Linked DNA regions of Chitinophaga caseinilytica. The main gene of each other region encodes a partner of the protein of the gene in region 2 in a complex. Links are inferred from orthologs where the notes say so. Each region holds a gene or a part of one and is shown on either strand. Other genes may lie near its edges.

Region 1 (5,027 bases), 4.5 Mb from region 2 along the record:
ATATTTGGTTCGTTTGATGGCAAAATGGTTTTTCGGTCCCTATTGCAGGGCGGCCGCTTCTTTCATGATCGCTACACCGGCGCTCGTCCCGATCCGGGTAGCGCCTGCGGCGATCAGTTCCTTGGCGAAAGCAAAGGTACGAATCCCTCCCGAAGCCTTGATCTGAATATTGGCGGGGAGGTTTTTCCGCATGAGGGCCACTGCTTCCACGGAAGCACCCTTCTCGGCGTAGCCGGTACTGGTTTTCACGAAATCGACCCCGTACCGCCCATATAGCTCGCAGCATCGCACGATCTCTTCCTCCAATAATATGCCACTTTCGATGATCACCTTGATCTTGCGCTGTTTGTTCCGGATGATGGGCATGATGGTAGCGATTTCCTTTTCCAGGAATGCCCAGTCGCCCCCGCGCACCGCGATGAGGTTGGCGACCATGTCCAGCTCGTCTGCCCCGTCGATGATAGCGAGCACGGATTCGGCTACTTTGGCCTCTATGGCGGAATAGCCGAAGGGGAAACCGATGACGGTGGCGATGGCGGTGGTGGTGCCGCCGAGGAAGGTTTTGGCCGTGCTTACGAAAGGAGGCGGCACGCACACGGCGGCGAAGTCGTATTCCACGGCTTCCATGCTGAGGCGTTTTACGTCGTCGAGCGTAGTAACGGGTTTGAGGACGGTATGGTCGATGTACCGGTTAATGTTCATTTTCTGAAGGGTGTTTTCCAAAAATAAAAAAACGGAGTTACGCAGGATGGTCCCGGGTAACTCCGTTGGTTATTTTACGCAGCGGGTATTTATTGTTCTTTCCCGTGACAGTTTTTGAATTTCTTGCCGCTACCGCAGGGGCAGGGATCGTTCCGGCCTACTTTGGGGCCTACGCGAACGGGTTCCTGTTTGGGCTCGTCCATGGCGGGCGCGTAATCTTCGCGGCGGGCGGAGGCGGAGCCTTGCTGTTGCTGCGGAGCGTTGTGGCCATTGGAAGCTTCCGGGTCCTGGTGGGAGGCGCGCATGTGGCTCATGTCGGTTTTTTCTTCATGGCCTTCGGTGATCTGCGCTTCTTCTTCGGCCTGCTGACCGGGGATGCCGGCTTTGCAGAGGAAGGAAACGATCTCTTTGGAGTTTTCGGCGCTCATCTGTTTGAACAGCTCGAACGCTTCAAATTTATAGATCAGCAGCGGGTCTTTCTGTTCGTACACGGCGCTTTGAACGGACTGTTTCAGGTCGTCCATGGCGCGGAGGTGCTCTTTCCAGGCGTCGTCGATCAGGTTGAGGGTGATGGAGCGCTCGAGTGCGGAGATGGTCTCCTTGCCGTGGGTGTCCACCACCTTGCGGAGGGGCGCCAGTACGTGGAGGCCGCGGCGGCCGTCGGTGAACGGGATCGAAATGTTCTCGATATGCTGGCCCTGCTCTTCGAAGATCTTTTTGATGACGGGGTAGGTACCGGTCACCACCTCGTTGGTACGGCGGTGGTAATTGGCAACCGCTTCACCATAGAGCTTTTCAGCGATTTCCTGCACGTTCCCTTTCTGGAATTCGTCTTCGGAAATCACGGTATCTATCGCGAAGTTCTTGATCACTTCCAGTTTGAACGCTTCGAAGTCGCCGGTGGCGCGATGCGTGTTTACCAGGTTATCCGCTACTTCGTAGAAGGCATTGTCGATATCGATGGCGAGGCGCTCGCCGAACAGGGCGTGGTTGCGTTTGGAATAAATTACCGTACGCTGCTTGTTCATCACGTCGTCGTACTCGAGCAGGCGCTTACGGATGCCGAAGTTGTTCTCTTCCACTTTCTTCTGGGCGCGTTCGATGGAGCGGGTGATCATGCTGTGCTGGATCACTTCGCCTTCCTTGTAACCCATACGGTCCATGAGCGCGGCGATACGGTCGGAGCCGAACATGCGCATCAGGTCGTCTTCCAGCGATACGAAGAACTGGGAAGTACCGGGGTCGCCCTGGCGACCGGCACGGCCGCGCAACTGGCGGTCTACACGGCGGCTTTCGTGGCGTTCGGTACCGATGATGGCGAGACCGCCGGCATCTTTCACGCCGGGCCCCAGCTTGATGTCCGTACCACGGCCGGCCATGTTGGTGGCGATGGTCACGGCGCCGGGCATACCTGCTTCGGCCACGATCTGGGCTTCACGGGCGTGCTGTTTGGCGTTCAGTACGTTGTGGGGGATTTTTTCGAAGGTGAGCATTTTACCGAGGAGCTCAGACACCTCTACCGAGGTAGTACCTACCAGTACGGGGCGGCCCGCTTCTTTCAGTTTCTTGATCTCTTCGATCACGGCGCGGTATTTATCGCGCTTGGTTTTATATACGAGGTCTTCCGCGTCTTTACGGGTGATCGGCAGGTTGGTGGGGATGGTTACCACGTCCAGCTTGTAGATTTCCCAGAACTCGCCGGCTTCGGTAGTGGCCGTACCGGTCATACCACCGAGTTTGTGGTACATACGGAAGTAGTTCTGCAGGGTAATGGTGGCGAACGTTTGGGTGGCGGCTTCCACTTTCACGTTTTCCTTGGCTTCGATCGCCTGATGCAGGCCATCGGAGTAACGGCGGCCATCGAGGATACGGCCGGTTTGCTCGTCCACGATTTTCACTTTCCCGTCCATCACCACGTATTCCACGTCTTTTTCGAAGAGGGTGTACGCTTTGAGGAGCTGCTGCACGGAGTGGATGCGTTCCGATTTCACGGCGAAGTCCTGGAGGAGCTGGTCTTTCCGGGCCATTTTATCTTCGGCGGTCAGGTCCATTTTTTCCAGTTCCGCGATTTCGGAGCCAACGTCCGGCATTACGAAAAACGCGGGGTCTTCGCCGGCGCCGGTGATGAGGGCGATACCTTTATCGGTGAGGTCTACGCTGTTGTTCTTTTCGTCGATATGGAACAGGAGGCCTTCGTCTACCTTGGGCATTTCGCGCTGCTGGTCGGCGATGTAATAGTTCTCCGCTTTCTGCTGGAGCACTTTCATGCCGGGTTCGCTGAGGTATTTGATGAGGGCGCTGTTCTTGGGGAGGCCGCGATGGGCGCGCATGAGCGCGAGGCCGCCCGTTTTCGGGTCGTCTTTCCCTTCGGCGATGAGCTTCTTGGCTTCGAGGAGGCTGGAGGTCACGATCTTGCGCTGCTCTTCCACCAGCCGCTGGATGCGGGGCTTCAGGGTGTGGAACTCCTGCTCGTCGCCACGGGGGATAGGGCCGGAGATGATGAGCGGGGTACGCGCATCGTCGATCAAAACACTGTCCACCTCATCCACCATCGCGAAGTGGTGCTTGCGCTGCACCATTTCTTCGGGGCTGTGCACCATGTTATCGCGCAGGTAATCGAAGCCGAATTCGTTGTTGGTACCGTAGGTAATGTCTGCCTGGTAAGCGTTGCGGCGCTCGAAGGAGTTGGGCTGGTGCTTGTCGATGCAATCCACGGTGATGCCGAGGAATTCGAACAGGGGGCCGTTCCATTCGGAGTCACGACGTGCGAGGTAATCGTTCACCGTTACCACGTGCACGCCTTCGCCGGTGAGGGCGTTGAGGTAAGCGGGGAGCGTGGAAACGAGGGTTTTACCTTCACCCGTCGCCATTTCGGAAATTTTACCCTGGTGCAATACCATACCGCCGATCAGCTGTACGTCGTAATGCACCATGTTCCAGGTTACTTCCGTACCGCCCGCGATCCAGGTGTTCTTCCAGGCCACTTTGTCACCTTCGATGGTCACATAGTCGCGCAGAACGGCGAGGTTGCGGTCCATATCGGTAGCGGTGGCGGTGATAACGGGATTTTCCTTGAGCCTGCGGGCCGATTCCTTCACGACTGCAAATGCTTCGGGAAGGAGCTGGTTGAGGACTTCTTCTATTTTCTTGTTACGATCTTTCTGGAGCTTGTCGATCTCACGGTAGATGAGATCTTTGGTGTTCACGTCCTCTTCGGACTCTGCGGAAGTTTTCTTCTCTGCGATCTCCCGGTCTATTTCGGCCAGGTGATCCTTGATACGGGAACGGAAAACCTGCGTTTTGCCACGCAGTTCGTCGATAGGCAGGGATGACAGTTTTTCATACTCCTCGTTGATCTGCTTCACCATGGGAAGGATCAGCCTGATGTCTCGCTCAGACTTGTTTCCTCCGAAAAGCTTTGTTAAAAAACCTAGCATGTTAAAATTTTCGATGTCTAAAAGAATAAAGGAACCTGGTTGCGGGGGAAATATAGTCAAATATTAAGCCCGGATGCCAGGTTGTGACAAGGTGGCAGGAGCAGGCCTGCGGACCAAGGCTGGTAAAATTAGGAATTTTTGGGGGATGACCCTATCAAATCCCGGAAAAATTAAGCCTGCCGCGGTATTTCTGCCGTTTGGAAGGAGAAAATGCAGGATTTCTGCGGACGGGAAACGCCCCCGCCCCCGGAAGCCCTTTTTACAGCCCCGTTCCCCATCCCCGACTTCCTTAAAAAAAATAATTAGTGTTGGATAGACACTATCCCACAAAAAATGAGCACATTCGTGTCCGGCATTTTCCGCTTTTTCATCACAAAAAGTAAAAAATGTGGAAATACTTTTTATAAATTTAAAGGTTTTAATCACCGTATTAGATTTTTACAAACAACACGTCTATGAAGCAGATACAGCCTAAGAGTCTTTTCGTTGCCAGCTGCCTGGCCCTGCTTGTCACTTCCTTATCCTTCGGGATTCGCGCCGGCATCCTCGGACAGCTGGGCGTGCAATTCCATCTGAACGCCCAGGAATTATCCATCATCGCCGGTACTGCTTTTTGGGGTTTCCCGCTCGCCGTTGTGCTGGGCGGTTTCATCGTAGATGCCATCGGCATGAAACGCCTGCTCATCGCGGCATTCGTGCTGCATTTGCTCGGCATCGTCCTCACCATCGCCACACCTTATTTCAGCTCCGGTTTCTGGCCGCTGTTCATCTCCACCCTGTTCATCGGTATGGCGAACGGTACGGTGGAAGCAGCCTGCAACCCGCTCGTAGCCACTATCTTCCCCGATAATAAAACCACCAAGCTGAACCACTTTCACCTCTGGTTCC
Region 2 (3,201 bases):
GCCGATATAATCCCGGTGCTGCGGCCAGGCTTCAGTTACCGGAATTTTTCATTGGAAATATATCAAAGTAAAATGGCAAAGATCAAGATCACCCAGGTAAAGAGCGGAATCGACCGTCCTGAACGTCAGAAGCTGACGCTGAAGGCGCTCGGTCTGAAAAAGATGAACAATACCGTTGAGGTGGAAGCTACTCCCCAGATCCTGGGCATGGTTCGCACCGTTCACCACCTGGTGAAAGTGGAACAAGTGAATGCATAATGTAAAATTTTCATTTTTACATTTGGCTTTCTGTTTTTTTGAATTATCATTGTAAAAGCGAGCGGTTGATTTCCGCGCAAGTAAAACAATTACACAAATGAGCTTACATCAACTCCGTCCTGCACAAGGCGCAGTACATAAAGAAAAACGCCTGGGTCGCGGTGAGGCCTCCGGTAAAGGTGGTACCTCTACGAAAGGTAACAAAGGTGCCCAATCCAACACCGGCTACTCCAGCAAACGTGGTCACGAAGGTGGCCAGATGCCGATCCAGCGCCGTCTGCCCAAACGTGGTTTCCATCCGATCAGCCGTGTAGACTACAAAGTCTTCAACATTGGTCAGCTGGACACTATCGTTGAAAAATACGGTATCCAGGAATTCAGCCTCGAGAACCTCTACATGAACGGCCTCATCAGCAAAACCGACCAGGTGAAAGTGCTGGGCCACGGTGAACTGAAGAGCAAAGTAACGCTGAAAGTGAACGCGATCAGCGAGAAAGCCAAAGCAGCCATCGAAGCAGCTGGTGGTTCTGTGGAACTGGTTTAAGAAATTACGATAGAGAAGGCGCCTACGGAGTAGTGCGTCTTTTCGAATTTTACACGCGTTATTAAACTCTTATCTTCCTGTGAAGAAATTTATCGAAACCATAAAGAACATCTGGAGTATCGAGGACCTGCGTAAACGCATCCTCACAACGCTGCTCCTGGTACTGGTATACCGTGTTGGTTCCTATATCACCCTTCCCGGTCTCGATCCCAACGAGCTGGCCAAATTCTCCGAGACTTCCCAGCAAGGTATCCTGGGGCTGTTCAACATGTTTGCCGGTGGGTCTTTCTCCCGCGCATCCATTTTCGCCCTCGGCATCATGCCCTATATCTCGGCGTCTATCGCCATTCAGCTCCTCACGATCGCCGTTCCCTATTTCCAGAAATTACAGAAAGAAGGTGACAGCGGCCGGAAAAAGATCAACCAATACACCCGCCTGCTCACTGTTATCGTGACGGCTTTCCAGGCCAGTGCCTACGTTGCGTACCTCAGAACGCAATCCGGTGCGGCGCTCATCCCCGCATACGGCGGCTTCATGTTCTGGCTTTCCACCACCGTGGTGCTGACCGCCGGAACGCTGTTCGTTATGTGGCTGGGTGAAAAAATCACGGATAAGGGCATTGGTAACGGTACCTCCATCATCATCATGATGGGCATTCTCGCCCGCCTCCCCGAATCCCTCCTGCAGGAATTCTCCCTGAAAACAACAGGCGCCGGCGGCGGTCTCCTCATCTTCCTCGTGGAAATTGCCATGTTCATCGTGATCACCATCGGGCTCATCCTGCTGGTTCAGGGAACACGCAAAATCCCGGTGAATTACGCCAAGCGAATCGTAGGTAATAAACAATACGGTGGCGTTCGCCAGTTCATTCCCCTCAAAGTGAATGCTGCAGGCGTTATGCCCATCATCTTCGCCCAGGCCATCATGTTCATTCCGGCCACGGCGATCGGTTTCGCCACCCAGAGCGAAGGCGCGTCCGGCTTCATCCGTATCTTCAGCGATCACACCAACCCCTGGTACAATGTGATCTATGCCGTACTGGTGATCGTCTTCACGTTCTTCTACACCGCGCTCATTTTCAACCCCACCCAAATGGCGGACGAAATGAAACGCAACAACGGGTTCATCCCCGGTGTGAAACCCGGTAAAGCTACTGCCGACTACATCGGCGCAGTTATGGACCGCATCACCCTCCCGGGCTCGGTGTTCCTGGCGCTCGTAGGCGTACTGCCCGGTATCGCTGCCGCACTCAACGTGAACAGCCAGTTCGCTACCTTCTTCGGTGGTACCTCGCTGCTGATCATGGTCGGTGTAATCCTCGATACCCTGCAGCAGATCGAAAGCCAGCTGCTCATGCGTCACTATGACGGTCTCATGAGCTCCGGCCGCATCAAAGGCAGAACTTCACCCGCCAACGCGTAACCGCAACAGGCTAATATATTGGCAGCCATCCTGAACTAATAAGCAGGATGGCTGTTTTGTTTACGGCAAGGCCGTCTCGGCATTTTTAGTTAATTTTGCATGTTATGATTCATTATAAGACAAAAGAAGAAATTGAGCTGATGCGTGAAAGTGCCCAGCTGGTAAGCGCCACCCTCGCTGAGGTGGCCCGCCGGCTGAAGCCTGGCATGAGCACGCTGGACGTCGACGCCATCGCGGAGCAATTCATCCGCGACCATGGTGCGGTGCCCTCCTTCAAAAATTATAAAGGGTTTCCCAATACCTGCTGCATTTCCGTGAACGAAGCGGTCGTGCATGGCATTCCCAATGCATATGTGATCAAGGAGGGCGACCTCGTTTCGGTAGACGTGGGGGTGTTCAAGAACGGATTCCATGGCGACAGTGCCTATACCTTCGCGATAGGGGAGGTTCCGGCGCACGTACGGAAGCTGATGACCGCTACGAAGGTGGCGCTCAACAAGGGCATCGAAAAGGCCGTTGTGGGCAACCGGGTGGGCGATATTGCCTATGCCATCCAGGATTACCTGGAGAAGGAGCGGGGATATGGCGTGGTACGTGAGCTGGTAGGCCACGGATTGGGACGTAACCTCCATGAAGACCCCCAGGTGCCGAATTATGGCCGCAGGGGCAGCGGTGCCGTGCTGAAGGATGGATTGGTGATCGCGATCGAGCCGATGGTGAATCTGGGTACCCGGGACGTGGAATACCTGGAAGATGGTTGGACGGTTGTGACGAGAGACCGGAAGGTGTCGGTACACTACGAACATACGGTTTCGGTGCAGAAAGGGAAGGCCGACGTGCTGTCCACTTTTGTGGAAATTGAAGCGGCTGAGCAGCAAAACCCGGTGTTGGCGGGGGCGGTGGCGCAATAAAATGCTCCATGCCAATAAGTATTCCTATATACATATCATCTTGTTTAGTAGATAGTTACAGAATT

What was found. The genes of interacting proteins can lie anywhere in the genome.
Region 1: the proteins of secY (region 2) and secA are in contact, whole or in part, in a crystal structure (PDB 3DIN), measured with the Thermotoga maritima proteins. The link is inferred for Chitinophaga caseinilytica from one-to-one orthologs. Residues at the interface, in WP_004081795.1 of Thermotoga maritima: Glu108, Gly109, Glu110, Glu111, Ala236, Glu237, Arg238, Arg239, Ile240, Thr241, Ile242, Gln243, Tyr244, Ala245, Arg246, Arg247, Val248, Thr249, Gly250, Arg251, Arg252, Val253, Tyr254, Gly256, Ala257, Ser258, Thr259, Tyr260, Leu261, Pro262; in WP_004082002.1 of Thermotoga maritima: Glu261, Ala262, Arg263, Lys300, Ala301, Arg302, Thr303, Ile304, Ile305, Leu323, Tyr324, Asp325, Pro326, Val329, Ser330, Tyr333, Ile336, Lys340, Phe345, Val349, Glu363, Phe364, Tyr374, Ser375, Gly376, Gly377, Glu393, Ile395, Thr482, Ser483.

Annotation. Positions count from the first base shown.
Region 1 is NZ_CP150096.1:1,889,579-1,894,605, forward strand. The notes cover bases 592-4,464. They hold secA (preprotein translocase subunit SecA), read right to left. Parts: upstream 4,140-4,464; coding sequence 792-4,139; downstream 592-791. Other genes in these bases: deoC (deoxyribose-phosphate aldolase), read right to left, coding at 592-702; WJU22_RS08125 (hypothetical protein), read right to left, coding at 4,203-4,464. In the rest of the region: more of deoC, read right to left, coding at 40-591; more of WJU22_RS08125, read right to left, coding at 4,465-4,565; WJU22_RS08130 (MFS transporter), read left to right, coding at 4,595-5,027. UniProt on the Escherichia coli protein: Required for protein export, interacts with the SecYEG preprotein conducting channel.
Region 2 is NZ_CP150096.1:6,341,437-6,344,637, reverse strand. What follows is about bases 139-3,053. They hold secY (preprotein translocase subunit SecY), read left to right. Parts: upstream 139-881; coding sequence 882-2,225; downstream 2,226-3,053. Other genes in these bases: map (type I methionyl aminopeptidase), read left to right, coding at 2,330-3,053; rplO (50S ribosomal protein L15), read left to right, coding at 356-802; rpmD (50S ribosomal protein L30), read left to right, coding at 139-258. Also shown: more of rpmD, read left to right, coding at 73-138; more of map, read left to right, coding at 3,054-3,136. UniProt on the Escherichia coli protein: The central subunit of the protein translocation channel SecYEG. Consists of two halves formed by TMs 1-5 and 6-10.